Regions from separate parts of the Mesorhizobium sp. M0663 genome, predicted to be linked through region 2. Evidence: predicted binding sites of a transcription regulator. Region 2 holds the regulator's gene; the other holds the start of a gene.
The links. The regulator LexA, encoded in region 2, represses DNA repair genes until DNA is damaged. The targets are predictions, from matches to a motif close to TGTTCNNNNTGTGTTCNG.
Positions count from the first base shown of each region.

Region 1: a site for LexA is predicted at 5,609-5,626, ahead of NKI54_RS20700 (single-stranded DNA-binding protein). Genes of this name have one in related genera too.

Region 1 covers NZ_JAMYPX010000012.1:60,937-69,050, reverse strand. The annotation lists gene uvrA (excinuclease ABC subunit UvrA) at 1-2,487, opposite strand, end outside; gene NKI54_RS20725 (hypothetical protein) at 3,184-3,582, opposite strand; gene NKI54_RS20720 (ATP-dependent Clp protease proteolytic subunit) at 3,579-4,184, opposite strand; gene NKI54_RS20715 (SRPBCC family protein) at 4,211-4,735, opposite strand; gene NKI54_RS20710 (ArsR/SmtB family transcription factor) at 4,732-5,046, opposite strand; gene NKI54_RS20705 (cupin domain-containing protein) at 5,129-5,518, opposite strand; gene NKI54_RS20700 (single-stranded DNA-binding protein) at 5,727-6,239, shown strand; gene NKI54_RS20695 (OsmC family protein) at 6,363-6,788, shown strand; gene NKI54_RS20690 (MarC family protein) at 6,797-7,426, opposite strand; gene NKI54_RS20685 (hypothetical protein) at 7,501-8,031, opposite strand.
Region 2 covers NZ_JAMYPX010000022.1:89,129-97,242, reverse strand. The annotation lists gene gltA (citrate synthase) at 1-1,177, opposite strand, end outside; gene gltX (glutamate--tRNA ligase) at 1,371-2,792, opposite strand; gene NKI54_RS27475 (ComEC/Rec2 family competence protein) at 2,889-5,354, shown strand; gene lexA (transcriptional repressor LexA) at 5,348-6,082, opposite strand; gene kynU (kynureninase) at 6,530-7,777, shown strand; gene NKI54_RS27460 (hormone-sensitive lipase) at 7,873-8,114, shown strand, end outside.

The sequences.
Region 1 (8,114 bases), on a different contig from region 2:
GTCGCGCACACCGGGCACGGCGGCGAAGAAATCGACGCCTTCCTCGACCGTCATGTCGAGAACGTCGGCGATTGATTTGCCCTTGAACAGGACGTCGAGCGTCTCGCGGTTGTAGCGCTTGCCGTGGCAGACGTCGCAGGTGACGTAGACGTCGGGCAGGAAGTGCATCTCGATTTTGATGACGCCGTCGCCCTGGCAGGCCTCGCAGCGGCCGCCCTTGACGTTGAACGAGAAGCGGCCCGGCTGGTAGCCGCGCGCCTTGGCCTCCGGCAGGCCGGCGAACCAGTCGCGGATCGGCGTGAAGGCGCCGGTATAGGTGGCAGGGTTGGAGCGCGGGGTGCGCCCGATCGGCGACTGGTCGATATCGATGACCTTGTCGAGGAATTCCAGCCCCTCGATTCGGTCATGCTCGGCCGGATGCTCGCGCGAGCCCATGATGCGGCGCGACGCCGCCTTGAACAGGGTCTCGATCAGGAAGGTCGACTTGCCGCCGCCGGATACGCCGGTGACGGCGGTAAACGTGCCGAGCGGGATTTCGGCGGTGACGTTCTTCAGATTGTTGCCGCGCGCGCCGACGACCTTCAGCCGGCGGTTCTTCTTGGCCTCACGCCGCACTGCCGGCGTCGCCACTTCCAGCTCGCCCGACAGATATTTACCGGTGATCGAAGCGGGCGTCGCCATGATCTGCTGCGGCGTGCCCTGGGCGATGATGTGGCCGCCATGGATGCCGGCCGCCGGGCCGATATCGACGACGTAGTCGGCATGCAGGATGGCGTCCTCGTCATGCTCGACGACGATGACCGTGTTGCCGATGTCGCGCAGATGCTTCAGCGTGTCGAGCAGGCGGGCATTGTCGCGCTGGTGCAGGCCGATCGACGGCTCGTCGAGCACATAGAGCACGCCGGTCAGGCCGGAGCCGATCTGCGAAGCCAGCCGGATGCGCTGGCTCTCGCCGCCCGACAACGTGCCGGAGTTGCGCGACAGCGTCAGATAGTCGAGACCGACATCGTTGAGGAAGCGCAGCCGCTCGCGGATTTCCTTGAGCACGCGCACCGCGATCTCATTCTGCTTGTCGTTGAGCGAAGCGGGCAGGTCGGTGAACCACTGGTCGGCCTTGCGGATCGACAGCTCGGTGACCTCGCCAATGTGCTTGCCGGCGATCTTGACCGCGAGCGCCTCGGGCTTCAGCCGATAGCCGCGGCAGGCCGGGCAGGGCGTGGCCGACATGAAGCGCTCGATCTCCTCGCGCATCCAGGCGGATTCGGTTTCCTTCCAGCGGCGCTCGAGGTTGGGGATGACGCCCTCGAAGGTTTTCGTCGTCTTGTAGGAGCGCAGGCCGTCATCGTAATGGAAGGTGATTTCGCGCTCGCCGGTGCCGTGCAGGACGGCTTGCTTTGCCTCCTCGCTCAAATCCTTGAACTTGTCGCCGAGCTTGAAGCCATAGGCAACGCCCAGCGCTTCCAGCGTCTGCGCATAGTAGGGCGAGCTCGACTTCGCCCAAGGGCTGACGGCGCCGGCGCGCAGCGAGACATTCTCGTCGGGCACGACCAGGCTGGCATCAATGGCGCGTTGGCTGCCGAGCCCGTCGCAGGTCGGGCAGGCGCCGAACGGATTGTTGAAGGAGAACAGCCTGGGCTCGATCTCGGGAATGGTGAAGCCGGACACCGGGCAGGCGAACTTTTCCGAGAACAGCATGCGTTCATGCGTCTCGTTCTTCGATTTGTTGACCGAATCCTCGCCGGTCTGGCTGGCGTCGAGCGGCTTGTCGGCAAATTCCGCCACCGCCAGCCCGTCGGCCAGCTTCAGCGCGGTCTCGATGGAATCGGCGAGCCGCGTCGCCAGATCGCCGCGCACGACGATGCGGTCGACGACGACGTCGATATCGTGCTTGTACTTCTTGTCCAGCGCCGGCACGTCGGCGATCTCATAGAAGACGCCATCGACTTTGACGCGCTGAAAACCCTTCTTCTGCAGCTCCAGCAGTTCCTTGCGGTACTCGCCTTTGCGGCCGCGCACCATCGGCGCCAGAATGAACAGCCGGGTGCCTTCCTCGACAGCAAGCACCCGGTCGACCATCTGCGAAACCGTCTGGCTCTCGATCGGCAGGCCGGTGGCCGGTGAATAGGGTACACCGACGCGGGCGAACAAAAGCCGCATATAATCGTAGATCTCGGTGACGGTGCCGACCGTCGAGCGCGGGTTCTTCGAGGTGGTCTTCTGCTCGATGGAGATGGCCGGCGACAGGCCGTCGATCTGGTCGACGTCAGGCTTCTGCATCATTTCGAGGAATTGCCGTGCATAGGCCGAAAGGCTCTCGACATAGCGGCGCTGGCCCTCGGCGTAGATGGTGTCGAAGGCAAGCGATGACTTGCCCGACCCCGACAGGCCGGTCATGACGATCAGGCTGTCACGCGGCAGATCGAGATCGACATTCTTCAGATTGTGTTCGCGTGCCCCGCGAATGGAGAGATATTTATGGTCGGCCATCGCCGGTCGCCGCCTCAGAATCTGGAATTCGTGGGATGGGCGGGTTTTCCCGACCACCCCCTATGTAGGCAATTTCGCCGCCTTTTCGAGAGACGCCACAACTCTCGACCAAAGCGTTTAACCGCCTTTCGCGCGAACGGGCAAGCGGAAAGAACAAAGGCCGAACACGCTCCTGACAAAAGCTGCCCGTGGGGCCGGCTTCCCAAAACGTCTCGCGATCACATTTTTCGGTAATCGGCTATTCAAGGTTGACGTCCCTACACCGTGGGGGCAGACTCCAGACGTCAACGAAGCCGGCCGTCTTTCGATGGCCTCGCGGCCTGGGGCTAGCCTGCGAGACGCCGCGGGTTATGCGATGAGCGCTTCGACGACGACAGTCGCAACCAACAGAAGGAGAGCAGAGGCATGACTCCACCGGATTGTTCGTTGAGGCTCCACGTGTCGCTGGAGCCGCGGCAGGTATAAATGGCCAGGGTCAGGCGTTTTCGCTGCCCGCCAAACGGACCTGCTGATCCCCATAAAATCAGAGACTGCTAGTCGGATCGTCGGCTGAATGCCGCGAAGCATCCGAAATAAAATGCCGGCAGTACACTCCCGGCAATTTGGATTTCAGATCCAAGAAGCCCCGTCAGTTGCAAACGCAATGGCGGGGCTGTTCGTTTGAAGCGCAATATTTGTGGTTCACACCAGGCGAACTTAGCGGCTGGAGGGCCTGATCCCGCCGGTAGCGACATCGATGGTGATGCTACCGGAAATCCGAACGTCGGTATCGCCAATCTTGAAGGTGCCGTTGCCGCTGCCTGGAGCCACGTCGTCAGGCTCAGGCTGCGGCGCTGGCTCGGCGATGCGATAATCGCTGGTCACACCGGGCAGGGTGCCCTTTTGCGAAGACGTCGAATTATCTTGGGCAAGTGCCATACCCACCAGCATGTTCGTGCCGGCTACGGTAGCGATGGCAAGGCATAACAGGCTGGATGAGCGGCTGGCGGTCATCGCCGGACTATAGTGCCGCGATAGCGGCAAGACCAGACCGATGGCGCTGAAATTGCGGGCGCTCAATCGCCTCAGTTCCGTCCGCCGGCCCGGCTCGTTCATGCGGCCTGCTTGCGAGTGTCGAAAACATGGTCGACGAGGCCCCAATCCTTGGCCTCCTGCGCGGTCATGAAAAAGTCGCGGTCGAGCGTGCGTTCCACTTCTTCGTAGGTGCGGCCGCAATGGCGGGCGTAAAGATCGGTCATGCGCCGCTTGGTGCGAAGGATGCCCTCGGCATGGCGCTGGATATCGGAGGCTTGGCCCTGGAAACCGCCGAGAGGCTGATGCAGCACGATGCTGGTGTTGGGTAGCGCGATGCGCCGCCCCGGTGTGCCGGCCATCAAAAGGAACGAGGCCATCGAGGCGGCGAAGCCCATACAAACCGTGGAGACCGGGCAGCTGATATACTGCATCGTATCGTAGATGGCGAAACCGCTGGTCACCACGCCGCCCGGCGAGTTGATGTAGAGCGAGACCTCCTTGTCGGGATTGTCGGATTCCAACGACAGAAGCTGGGCGCAGACCAGCGCCGAGGTGCCGTCGTCGATCGCCCCGTTGATGAAGACGATGCGCTCGCGCAGCAGCCGCGAAAATATGTCGAAGGCACGTTCGCCGCGGCTCGACTGCTCGATCACCATCGGCACCAGATTGGCAAGGCCGCTCATCGGTTGTCTCCGTTGACTGTTGTCGTTCAGGCCGCGCGCAGGAAGAGGCGCGGGGTGTTTGCGGCGATCTGTTTGTGCCTGGGAGTGCGCGCTTCAAAGGAAAGCCGGCAACCGGCGCCTGCCATCGCGATCTCCGGCACTGCTGCCCGAGCAAAACCATCATGGACGATGCGCAGATGCGTGCCGCCGGAAACGGTGCGGTCGAGCGTAAAGGTGACGATGCTGTCCACTGGGCTGTCGTTCATTGCGCTGTCCAGGGGACTGCCGGGCGGCACCTGCGTATCGCCGGGCGCCGGCCGCTCCCGCCAGGAATAGCGCAGCAGCCGTCCGGGATCCGCGTCGAGGATTTCGCACTCGATCGGCGCATTCGGCGCTTTAAAGGCAAAGCGGTTGCCGATTTCGGGCTTGATGTCGTTCGGCATCATCCAGGCCGCGAGCAGGTCCGGCACCGTCAGCGCCCGCCACACCTTTTCCGGCGGTTCGGGCAGCTCGCACTCGAACTCGATCTTGTCTGCGGCCATTTCGGCGCGTTCTTTGCCTCGGCTGGTCATTGGTCCATGTCCTTCAAAACCGTCTTGAGCCTTTCGATGCGCTCTGGCCAGAACGCACGGTAGCGTTCGATCCAGCCGAGCAGCGGCGCAAGCCCCTTCGGATCGACGCGGTAATAGGCGTTGCGACCGGCCCGGCGCTCGACCACGAGGCCGGCGCCGCGCAGCACTGCGAGATGTTGCGATACCGCCGGCTGCGATACCGGTATGCCAGTGCGCAGTTCCGACACCGTCATCTCGCCGTCGGCGAGCCGCTCATAGACGGCGCGACGCGTTGGATCCGCTAGTGCCCGAAAAATGTCTGCTTCGATCATGGCGAAAGCATAAGTCAATACTTATCGGTTTGGCAAGCCGTGTTTTTTAAGACAGGCGGTGTTTTTTAAGACAGGCGAGGTTTTACAAACTCGCTGGAAGCCAGCGTCTCACCATGTCGGGGGATCCGTTGAACGTCGCCTCGAAAACTGGTGACGCGAGCACAGCATGAATATGAAGCAATTCGGAGCCGACGTTTCGGAAGCCATGTCGCCTGTGCGCGGCAACAACAAGCGACTGTCCGGCAGTCAAGACGAGATGCTCTTCGTCGATCCACATCTCGGCCCTGCCAGCGATGACGGTAAGCACTTCCTCGACCGGGTGCCAATGTGTCGGGGCGCCAACCGTGGGTTCGACCCATTGTTCAAATATGCAAAGTTGAGTTGCGCCGTTGCAGGCAGAGACATGCATGCGGGTCTTTACTCCCGTCCGCCATTCTTCTTGCGGCTGATCGTCATGCTCGACCATCTTCATTGAGTTCGCCTCGATCTCAGGGTTCGTGGAAATTCGACGCCAAGACACTACTTGTTACTGACATCTATTGACAGCGCAGCGCCTGTACTATAGAACGAAAAGAGAACAAAAACGTTGTGGGAAAAGGCAGCGACGGCAGGCAGGGATTATCCATAGCCTGTAAGGTGCAGCGACAAAAATTGGTTTCGGATGAGCGCGGAGAAGTGTCATGGCGGGTAGCGTCAACAAGGTCATTCTGGTGGGCAACCTCGGGGCGGACCCTGAAATCCGCCGCCTGAATTCGGGTGACCCGGTCGTCAACATCCGCATCGCGACGTCGGAAAGCTGGCGCGACAAGACATCCGGAGAGCGCAAGGAAAAGACCGAGTGGCACAATGTCGTGATCTTCAACGACCAGATCGCCAAGGTGGCCGAGCAGTATCTGAAGAAGGGCATGAAGGTCTATGTCGAGGGCCAGCTGCAGACGCGCAAATGGCAGGACCAGACCGGCAATGACCGCTATACGACCGAAATCGTGTTGCAGAAATTCCGCGGCGAGCTGCAGATGCTCGATGCGCGGGGCGAGGGCGGCGGTCAGGTCGGCAACTATGCCGGTGGTGGTGCGAGCCGCGGTTCCGATTTCGGCCAGTCCGGCCCGGGCGAAAGTTTCAATCGCGGTGGCGCCAACAAGGGCGGCGGCGGTGGTTCGTCGCGCGAGCTAGACGACGAAATCCCGTTCTGATTTCTCGGGGCGGACTGCCCTTGCGGCGAAAAGCGCCGGCACCTTGGTCACGAAATGGCGTCCCGAAAATCTGTCTTGGATTTTCGGGACGTTGTGCGTTTGAGCGGTGAAAGGACGTATCAGGTGAAGGCAAGGGTCAAATGGGTCGAGGAGCGCACTTTCGTTGGCGAGTCCGCCAATGGGCACAAGCTGGTGCTAGGCACTGCGTTCGGGCCGGAGGGCAAGACGCCGGGGCCGAGCCCAATGGAACTGGTGCTGATCGGCACTGGCGGCTGCTCGGCCTATGACGTGGTCCATATCCTCGAAAAGGGGCGCGAGGCGGTCGAAGATTGCGTGGTCGAACTCGATGCCGACCGTGCAGAAGCCGATCCCAGGGTGTTCACCCGCATTCACATGCATTTTGTCGTCAAGGGCCGGGCGCTATCACACGACAAGGTGAAGCGGGCGATCGGGCTTTCGATCGACAAATACTGCTCGGCCTCGGCAATGATGGCCAAGACTGCCGAGATTACCCACGACTTCGAAGTCATTGAAACGACAGCGAAGTAGGGCTGTTCCTACGTCGCCATCAGCGCCTTGATGCCGTCGGCGACGAACTGTACGGCGAGCGCCGCCAGGATGACGCCGAGCAGCCTTGTCAGGATCGAACGGCCGGTTTGGCCGAGGATACGGTCGATGCGCTCTGACAGTACGAACACCAGGTAGGTGATGACGAGGCAGATGGCGATGATGCCGACAAGGGCTGTCTGCGCGCCCAAACCCTGAAACGAGCTTGAGAGCAGGACGGTCGCCGAAATCGCGCCGGGACCGGCAATGAGCGGGATCGCCAGCGGAAAGGCGGCGATGTTGTGGATCATGTCCCTGGTGATGGCGACGTCGCCGATCTTCTCCTTGCGGTCCTGCCGGCGCTCGAACACCATTTCGAAGGCGATGAAGAACAGCAGAAAGCCGCCGGCGACGCGGAAGGCCGGCAGAGTGATGCCGAAGACTGACAGGATCGACGCGCCGGCGATTGCGAACAACGCCATTACCAGGAAGGCGATGACCGAGGCGCGCACGGAGACCTGGTTGCGCTCCTCGCGGTTCATGCCGCGGGTCACGGCGAGGAAGAGCGGCGCAAGGCCGGGCGGATCGATCGTCACCAGTATGGTGACGAAGGCGTTGAACAGGCTGTCGAAGCTCGGCATGCTGACCCTCCCCGCCGGCAAAGCCGGATAACGGGATTGGTAGAGCAAAGCGGAGGCAGTGGAAACCATGCGGATCAGGGGCTGACGGCCCGGCGCGCCAGAAACTCGACTTCGAGACGCCAGGTGGCGCCGTCGTCCTGTGAGCGTTCGCCCAGCCAGCGGAACGAATTTTCGGTGATGCGCGAAAAGCTCCAGCGCACGGCAGATCCGGTGCCGTCTGCGCCTTGCTGGATGATGGTGTCGCCCTCGGCGCGGCCGAGCTGGCGGCTGTAGTACTGATTGCGCGGATCGCTCCAGAAGATGTGCCAGGCGTCAACGCCGGGATCGTAGACGCGCAACGTCGTGCCATAGAAGGTCCATTTGCCGAGCGAGGGCGAGGGGCCGGCGTCACGGGCAGGCAGGATCCATACGTCCTGGATCGCGCGGCCTTCGAGCACCCAGCCGAAATGCACTTCGCCGCGCCCGGTCAGCACCTGACCGTCCTCGAGATGGCGCGTGGCGTCGAACGTCCAGGCGCCGACGAAGCGGCCGTAAAGATTCAGTTTCTCGGCAAGGGCCGGTACGGGCCCATCGCTGTGCAGGGCCTTGGCAAAGGAATTGGACATGGCTTCGCTCTCATCTTGTCAGGAGACCGGCAAGCATAGAGGCCGACAGGGGTTCTGCGCTTGGGAAAAGTTGCTATGTTTCG
Region 2 (8,114 bases):
TGGTGGTGGGAAAGCCCAGCGCCTTCAGCGTGATGCCGGAATAGAAATCGACGTTCGGATAGAGCTTCTTCTCGATGAAATAGGAATCGGTCAGTGCGATCCTTTCCAGCTCCATGGCGATGTCGAGCAGTGGATCGTCCTTGATGCCGAGCTCGCCCAGGACCTCGTGCGCGGTCTTCTGCATGATCTTGGCGCGCGGATCGTAATTCTTGTAAACGCGGTGGCCAAATCCCATCAATCGGAACGGATCGTTCTTATCCTTGGCGCGCGCAATGAATTCCGGGATGTGATCGACATGACCGATCTCGCCCAGCATGTTCAGGGCAGCCTCGTTGGCGCCGCCATGTGCGGGACCCCACAGGCAGGCGATGCCGGCAGCGATACAGGCAAAAGGATTGGCGCCCGACGAGCCGGCCAGGCGGACGGTCGAAGTCGAGGCGTTCTGTTCGTGATCGGCGTGCAGGATGAAGATGCGCTCCATCGCGCGGGCCAGCACCGGATTGATCTTGTATTCCTCGCAAGGCACGGCGAAGCACATATGCAGGAAATTGGCTGCGAAATTCAGCTCGTTCTTCGGGTAAATGAATGGCTGGCCGATGTGGTATTTATAGGCCATCGCCGCGATCGTCGGCATCTTGGCGATCAGCCGCATTGACGCGACCATGCGTTGATAGGGGTCCGAGATATCGGTGGAATCGTGATAGAAGGCCGACAGCGCGCCGACCACGCCGCACATCACCGCCATCGGATGCGCATCACGGCGGAAGCCGGTGAAAAAGCGCGACATCTGCTCATGCACCATGGTGTGGCGCGTCACCCGGTAGTCGAAATCGTCCTTCTGCGCCTTGGTCGGGAGTTCACCATAGAGCAAGAGATAGCAGACTTCGAGGAAGTCGCCGTGCTCGGCCAATTGGTCGATCGGGTAGCCGCGGTGCAAAAGAATGCCGGCATCGCCATCGATGAAGGTGATTTCCGATTCGCAGCTCGCCGTCGACGTAAAACCGGGATCGTAGGTAAAGACGCCGGCGGTGTTGTAGAGCGAACCGATGTCGATAACGTCAGGTCCTACCGAACCACTTCGTATCTTGAATTCATGGATTTTGCCGCCGAGTTCCAGCTTGGCCGTCGATGCCTGGGTTTTGCCGCCAAATTCCATTTTTGTCGCAGGTTCGGTCATAGCAAACTCCTTTTTGTTTCCTCAGGCCGGCAAAGGCAAAATATCTGAACCCAACACGTCAAAAGCATCGGAATACGCACATTTGCGCCCGCAATTGAATCTGCGCGGCTGAATCTGCGCGGCAGATTAGGCCAAGACCCAATGTTGCACTGCGAAACACACCTTTCAATGCCAATCTTCTTGGGCCAGTTTGCTAATCGATTTGATCAGCGATCCGCGCCAGGCTTTCCTCGCGGCCAAGCACGGCCAGCACATCGAAGACACCTGGCGAGGTACTTTTGCCGGTGAGCGCGGCGCGCAAAGGTTGGGCCACGGCGCCGAGTTTATGGCCGGCGGCCTGCGCATAGTCGCGGATCGCGGCTTCGGCTGAGGCGGCAGACCACTCCGAAACCGTGGCTAGTGCCGCATGAGCGCCCCGCAGGATCGCGCGCGCCTCACCGCTGAGCAGCGCCGCCGCCTTCTCGTCGACCGGCAGCGGCCGCTCGACGAAAAGGAATGCAGCCCCTTCAACAAGTTCGACCAGCGTCTTGGCGCGCTCCTTCAGGCCCGGCAAAGCGGCAAGCAGTTGCGCCCTGCGTCTGTCGTCGAGGCGCGCGGCGATTGCCGGGCCGCCTTCAAGATAGGGCAGAGTGGCGATGAAGATGTCGAGCAGCGCCGCGTCGTTCATCCGGCGCATATGCACGCCGTTAAGCGCCTCGAGCTTGGCGAAGTCGAAACGGGCGGCGCCCTTGTTGACGTCGCCAATGTCGAACCATGCAATCATGTCGGCGATCGACATGATCTCATCGTCGCCGTGGCTCCAGCCAAGCCTCGCCAGATAGTTGAGCAGCGCCTCCGGCAGGTAGCCCATGGCGCGATAGGCTTCGACGCCAAGCGCACCGTGCCGCTTCGACAGCTTGGCGCCGTCGGCACCGTGGATCAGCGGGATATGCGACATCGACGGCACCTCCCAGCCCATGGCCTGATAGATTACGGTCTGACGTGCGGCGTTGGTCAAATGATCGTCGCCGCGGATGATGTGGGTGATGCCCATGTCGTGATCGTCGACGACGACGGCATGCATGTAGGTGGGATTGCCGTCCGAGCGCAGAATAATGAAATCGTCGAGATCCTTGTTGGGAAAGCGCACGTCGCCCTGGACGCGGTCATGCACCACCGTCTCGCCGTCTGTCGGCGCCTTGATGCGGATCGCCCCCTTGGCGCCGGGCGGCGCCTCCGACGGGTCGCGGTCGCGCCAGCGTCCATCATAGCGGGGAGGCAGCCCCTTGGCCCGTGCGCTCTCGCGCATTGCCTCTAGCTCGGCAGGCGTCGCATAACAATAATAGGCCTTGCCCATACGAACGAGTTCCTCGGCCACTTCGCGATGGCGCGGCGCACGCTCGAACTGCGACACCGGCTCGCCGTCCCATGTCAGGCCAAGCCAGGAAAGCCCGTCGAGAATGGCCGCGCTTGCCGCATCGGTGGAGCGCTCGCGGTCGGTGTCCTCGATGCGCAGCAGCATCGTGCCGCCTGTGTGCTTGGCATACAGCCAGTTGAACAGCGCCGTGCGCGCGCCGCCAATGTGCAGATAGCCGGTGGGCGAGGGGGCAAAACGGGTGACGACCTTATCGGGCATGGAACTCTCAGGCGGGCGAAGGAAGTGGGTTTGCGGACTTTCGCGCGTTGCGCGTTCATGTAGCATAGGAGGTCGAGGGCGCAAGGGGCAGACCCGATGGCTGTGCGAGGCCGTGGTGCGGGCGAGGGCGAGGACGTTGGCAGCGGCGTCAGCGAACGCTTGCTGTTTGCCGCACCCCCGCCTGTCCTGCCGGCACCGGCATTGCTACCCGCTCCGCGCTTCGATGCTCCGTCGCTGCCGGCCAGCGACCCAGCAACGGTTCTCGTGCCCGCGGGCGAGCCCATCGTACGCCTGCCCAGGCGTTTCCGCCTCCCGTCACCGTCCCGTATCCGCAACAGCGTAACCTCGGCAGCCGGCCTGGAACTCGACCGCGGCATCGCCTTCCTGCTGGTGCCGGTGTTCCTCGCATGCGGGGTGGTCGTATATTTCGGGCTGTCGGTGGAGCCGGCCTTTCCACAGCCGATCGCAATCGCGCTCCTCGCGGCCCTTTGTGCCGTCGTCTCGCGGTCATGGCCCAGGACGCGCCTGTGCTTCATGGTGGCGCTGCTCTGCGCGCTTGGCGTACTTGCCGCCAAGTTCGAGACATGGCGTGTCGGAACGCATATGCTCGGCTCCGAAATCTCAACGCGGCTGACGGGTCGCGTCGTATCGTACGAGCCCATGGCGAGCGGCCGCATCAGGCTGACAATCGATGTGATCTCAACGGCCAGGCCGACACTGCGCTACATGCCGGAACGGGTCCGCGTTTCGGCGATGAAGATACCGGCTGAGCTGACGGCCGGTTCCGAGATCACCGGCTATGTGCGGCTGCTGCCGCCGACCAGCCCGGTGCGGCCCGACAGCTATGATTTCTCCTTCGACAGCTATTTCGCCGGTATCGGCGGCAGCGGCTTTTTTCTCGGCAATCCGAAAGTCGTGTCGTCGGGCAGCATGCCGCTTGGCGCGCAGCTTTCTTCCGCGATCGAAGACGCGCGCGAATCCATCGCCGACCATATCCGCAGCCGCATCGGCGGTGCCGAGGGCGAGATTGCTGCTGCGCTGATCGTCGGCGTGCGCGCCGGCATTCCCGAGGAGATCAACGAAGCGATGCGGCGCACCGGCATCTACCACATCATCTCCATCTCGGGGCTGCATATGGCGTTGGTCGCCGGCACCATCATGGCGCTGCTGCGGGGTGCCTTTGCGCTGTTTCCCGATTTCTCATCGCGACGGCCGGTCAAGAAATATGCCGCGGCCGCCGCGCTTTTTTCGATTGCGGCCTACCTCGTCTTTTCCGGCATTGTCGTGGCGGCCGAACGCAGCTTCATCATGCTGGCGGTGATGCTTATCGCCGTGCTGTTCGACCGGGCCGCGCTCACCATGCGCAACCTGGCGATCTCGGCCATCGCGGTCATCCTGGTGTCGCCGCACGAGGTGGTCGGTCCGAGTTTCCAGATGTCCTTCGCCGCGACGGCGGCCCTTGTCGGCGCCTATGCAGGCTGGTCCGATTACCGCGCCGGCAGGGCCACCACGCCGCCGCCGCGGCTGTCGCCGCTACGCTTTGCCACTCGAAAGGTCCTGCTGGGCATGTGCGGTCTGGCGATGACCTCGATCATTGCAGGGAGCGCCACGGCGCTTTTCGCCATATGGCATTTCCAGCGCGTGGCGCCGCTCAGCCTGTTCGCCAATCTGGCCATCATGCCCATCGTCTCACTGGTCGTCATGCCCTTCGCCGTTCTCAGCGCGCTGGCGATGCCGTTCGGTGCGGATGGCCCTTTCCTCTATGTCATGGGCAAGGGGCTGACGGCGATGATCGCCCTGTCCGGGTGGATATCGGAGCGCTCGCCGATCGATGCGGTCGGGCTGATTTCGCTGAGATCCGTCCTTCTGGTGACGATCGCCCTCGTCATTGCCAGCATGGCGACGACCTGGTTGCGGCTGGCGGCACTTCCTTTTGCGCTCGCCGGCTTGCTGACGACAACGCAGACACGCATACCCGACGTATTGGTCTCGGAGGACGCACGGCTGGTCGCGCTGCCGATCGGCAGCGGTGAACTCGCGGTCAACCGGGCACGCCCGAATGAGTTCACCATCGACAACTGGAAACGCGCGCTCACATCAGAGGCTATCGTCGCGCCGGAAACACCTGGAAAGAACGACCCGCAATTCGACATTGCCGATCCGGCCGACCTACCGCCGGGCATGCCGTTCATTTGCACGGACGGCCTCTGCCTTGCCAGGCATCCATCCGGCGCGATCATCGCGCAAGCCAAGGACCGCGATACTGCGCGGCCAGCCTGCGCCTTTGCCAGCTTGATCGTCATCGACGACGCCACCGCCCATAACCCCTGCTACTACGACCGGCTGGTCCTCGTCGTCACCAAACGGCAACTGGCGCGCGCGGGAAGTGCCGCCGTCTACTTCGATCCACAAGCGGCAACGCGCGCCGAAATCCGTTTCGCGGTCGAAAAATCATACCGGCCCTGGCACGTGCAGCGGAAATTTTCACGCGCGGCACGGGGCCTGCCGCCATACCGCAGGGCCGACAACCCCAAAGCCGGCGCCAAGGGCGGAGCTCAGTAGCGGCGGATCAGTCCGACGAGCTTGCCCTGCACCTTGACCCTGTCTGGTCCGAAGATGCGCGTCTCGTAGGCCGGATTGGCGGCTTCCAGGGCGATCGAGGCGCCCTTGCGGCGGAACCGCTTCAGCGTCGCTTCCTCCTCGTCGACCAGTGCCACCACGATCTCACCGGGGCTCGCCGTATCGGCATTGCGGATGATCACCGTGTCGCCGTCGAAAATGCCAGCCTCGATCATCGAATCGCCTTTGACCTCGAGCGCATAATGCTCGCCGCCCATGATCATATCCGGCGGCACCGAAATCGAATGCGTCTGGTGCTGGATGGCATCGATCGGCACACCGGCCGCGATGCGGCCCATTACCGGGATCGAAACGGCGGCGACGACATCGTCGTCATTGCCGGCTGCAGGGACACGCGACGATGTCGGCTTGCCCTGCCGAGGGGCGCCTTGCCCAAGGCTGCCCTGGATGACACTCGGCGAGAACTTGCGTGCCGCATTGAGGCCGGGGGCGATCGAGTCAGGCAGGCGTAGCACCTCCAGCGCACGGGCCCGGTTGGGCAAACGGCGAATGAAGCCGCGCTCCTCCAGCGCCGTAATCAGCCGGTGGATTCCGGATTTGGAAGCCAGATCGAGCGCTTCCTTCATCTCGTCGAATGAAGGCGGGATACCGCTTTCCTTCAACCTTTCGTGGATGAACATAAGCAGTTCGTGTTGTTTGCGTGTCAGCATAGCGACCCCCAACAGAATCAGAAAAACAAACCCAGAACAAACACTATCTGTTCCAGTTGTGTTCCGCAACTGTTTAAAGTTTAATGAATGCGTTAAGGCTCGGGAAACAAACGACGTCCCCTACCGGCGTACCGCATTTTCACCGCCGCGAGCCTCATCGCCTTGATTCTGCTTTCGTTTGCGCCCTTCTGGCCTCCTAGAAGGCGGCACTGGCATCGGCCGTCGGTCGGCAAAAGGCACGGAATTGAACCCGTATCGACTGTGCGGTCTGGTCAATGCACCGTGAACGAAACGAATTCAAAACGCCAACCTCGGGTTAAGTCCCGGTTTCCACCGCCTGGTCAGGCTGCTTCTCGCCGGTGGAGCCTTGCTGCGCGCAACCAGGTAATGGAAGAACAGTCGATGCGTGTCCGGCGTTGCGTTGGATCTTGGGGGAGCAGACAAATCATGACAGGAATTCCCGATCTCGTGGCCATAAAGGCGATGGATGCCGCGGATCCGTTGCGCGCGATGCGCGACCGCTTTGTGTTGCCGCAAGGAGTGATCTATCTCGACGGCAATTCGCTAGGAGCTGCTTCACGTGCCGCTTTCGATGAACTGCACAAGGCCGCGACCGAAGAATGGTCGCATGATCTCATCCGCGCATGGAACACGGCCGGCTGGTTCAACATGCCGCTTGAACTTGGCGACCAGCTCGGGCGCCTGATCGGTGCCGCGGCCGGCCAGACGGTGGTCTGCGACACGACATCGGTCAACATCTACAAGCTGCTGCACGCCGCCATGGCCATGCGACCGGAGCGGCAGGTCATCGTCGCCGAGGGCGATAGTTTTCCGACGGACCTCTACATAGCTGAGGGTGTGGTTTCGACGCGAAAAGATACGCTGCTGCGCCTCTCGGGGGTCGACGCGCCGACCGTCGAAGAGCTGATCGACGAACGCACCGCCGTGGTGCTGGTCAACCACGTCAACTACAAGTCGGGCGAACTGCGCGACATGCCGGCGCTGACGCGCAGGGCTCAGGAAGCCGGGGCGATGATCGTCTGGGATCTCTGCCACACCGCCGGCGCGATGCCAGTCGAGCTCGACAAGGCAAACGCCGATTTTGCCGTTGGCTGCACTTACAAATATCTGAATGGCGGCCCGGGCGCGCCTGCCTTCATCTATGCGGCTGAGCGGCATCTTTCCGACATCCAGCAGCCGCTCACCGGCTGGTGGGGCCATGCACGGCCCTTCGCCTTCGAGCCAGGCTATGCGGCCGGCACCGGCATCCGCCGGTTTCTGTGCGGCACGCAGCCGGTCCTGTCGATGCGCACGCTGAAGGGCGCGCTCGACATCTGGAACGATGTCGACATGACGGCGGTGCGCAAGAAGAGCATCGCGCTGGCGGATCTGTTCATCGAGCTTGTCGAGGCAAAGTGCGGCACTTACGGGCTCACGCTCGAAAGCACGCGCGATGGGGAAAAACGCGGCAGCCAGATCTCATTCATGCATGAGCATGGCTACCAGGTCATGCGCGCGCTGATCGAACGTGGCGTGATCGGCGATTTTCGCGCGCCATCGACCATGCGCTTCGGCTTCACCCCGCTCTATGTCGGCTATGCCGATGTCTGGCAGGCCGTCAAATTGCTTGAGGACATCCTGCGCACCGGTGCGTGGAAGGATGCGCGCTTCGCCATCAAAGCAGCTGTCACTTGAGATTGATGCGAGAGCTGGAATCGTGAGGCTGGCGACGACGCGCCGCGCGATGCTCACGGCTACGTTGCAAGGCCATATTGCCAGGGAGGCGCAGGGTGTTCGAACGTCACATTGCCGATTGGGACAACGCTTATGCCAACGGCGCCAACATAGCCGGCAGCGATCGCTGGCCGGCAGCCTGGATCGAGCCCGCGCGGGTTTTCCGCGACGTGCTTTCGACCGAGGGCAGGGCGCGGCTCGACATGGCCTATGGCGACAACCCACGCAACCGGCTCGATCTTTTCCTGCCGGCCATCAAGCCCAAGGGACTCGTGGTGTTCGTTCATGGCGGCTACTG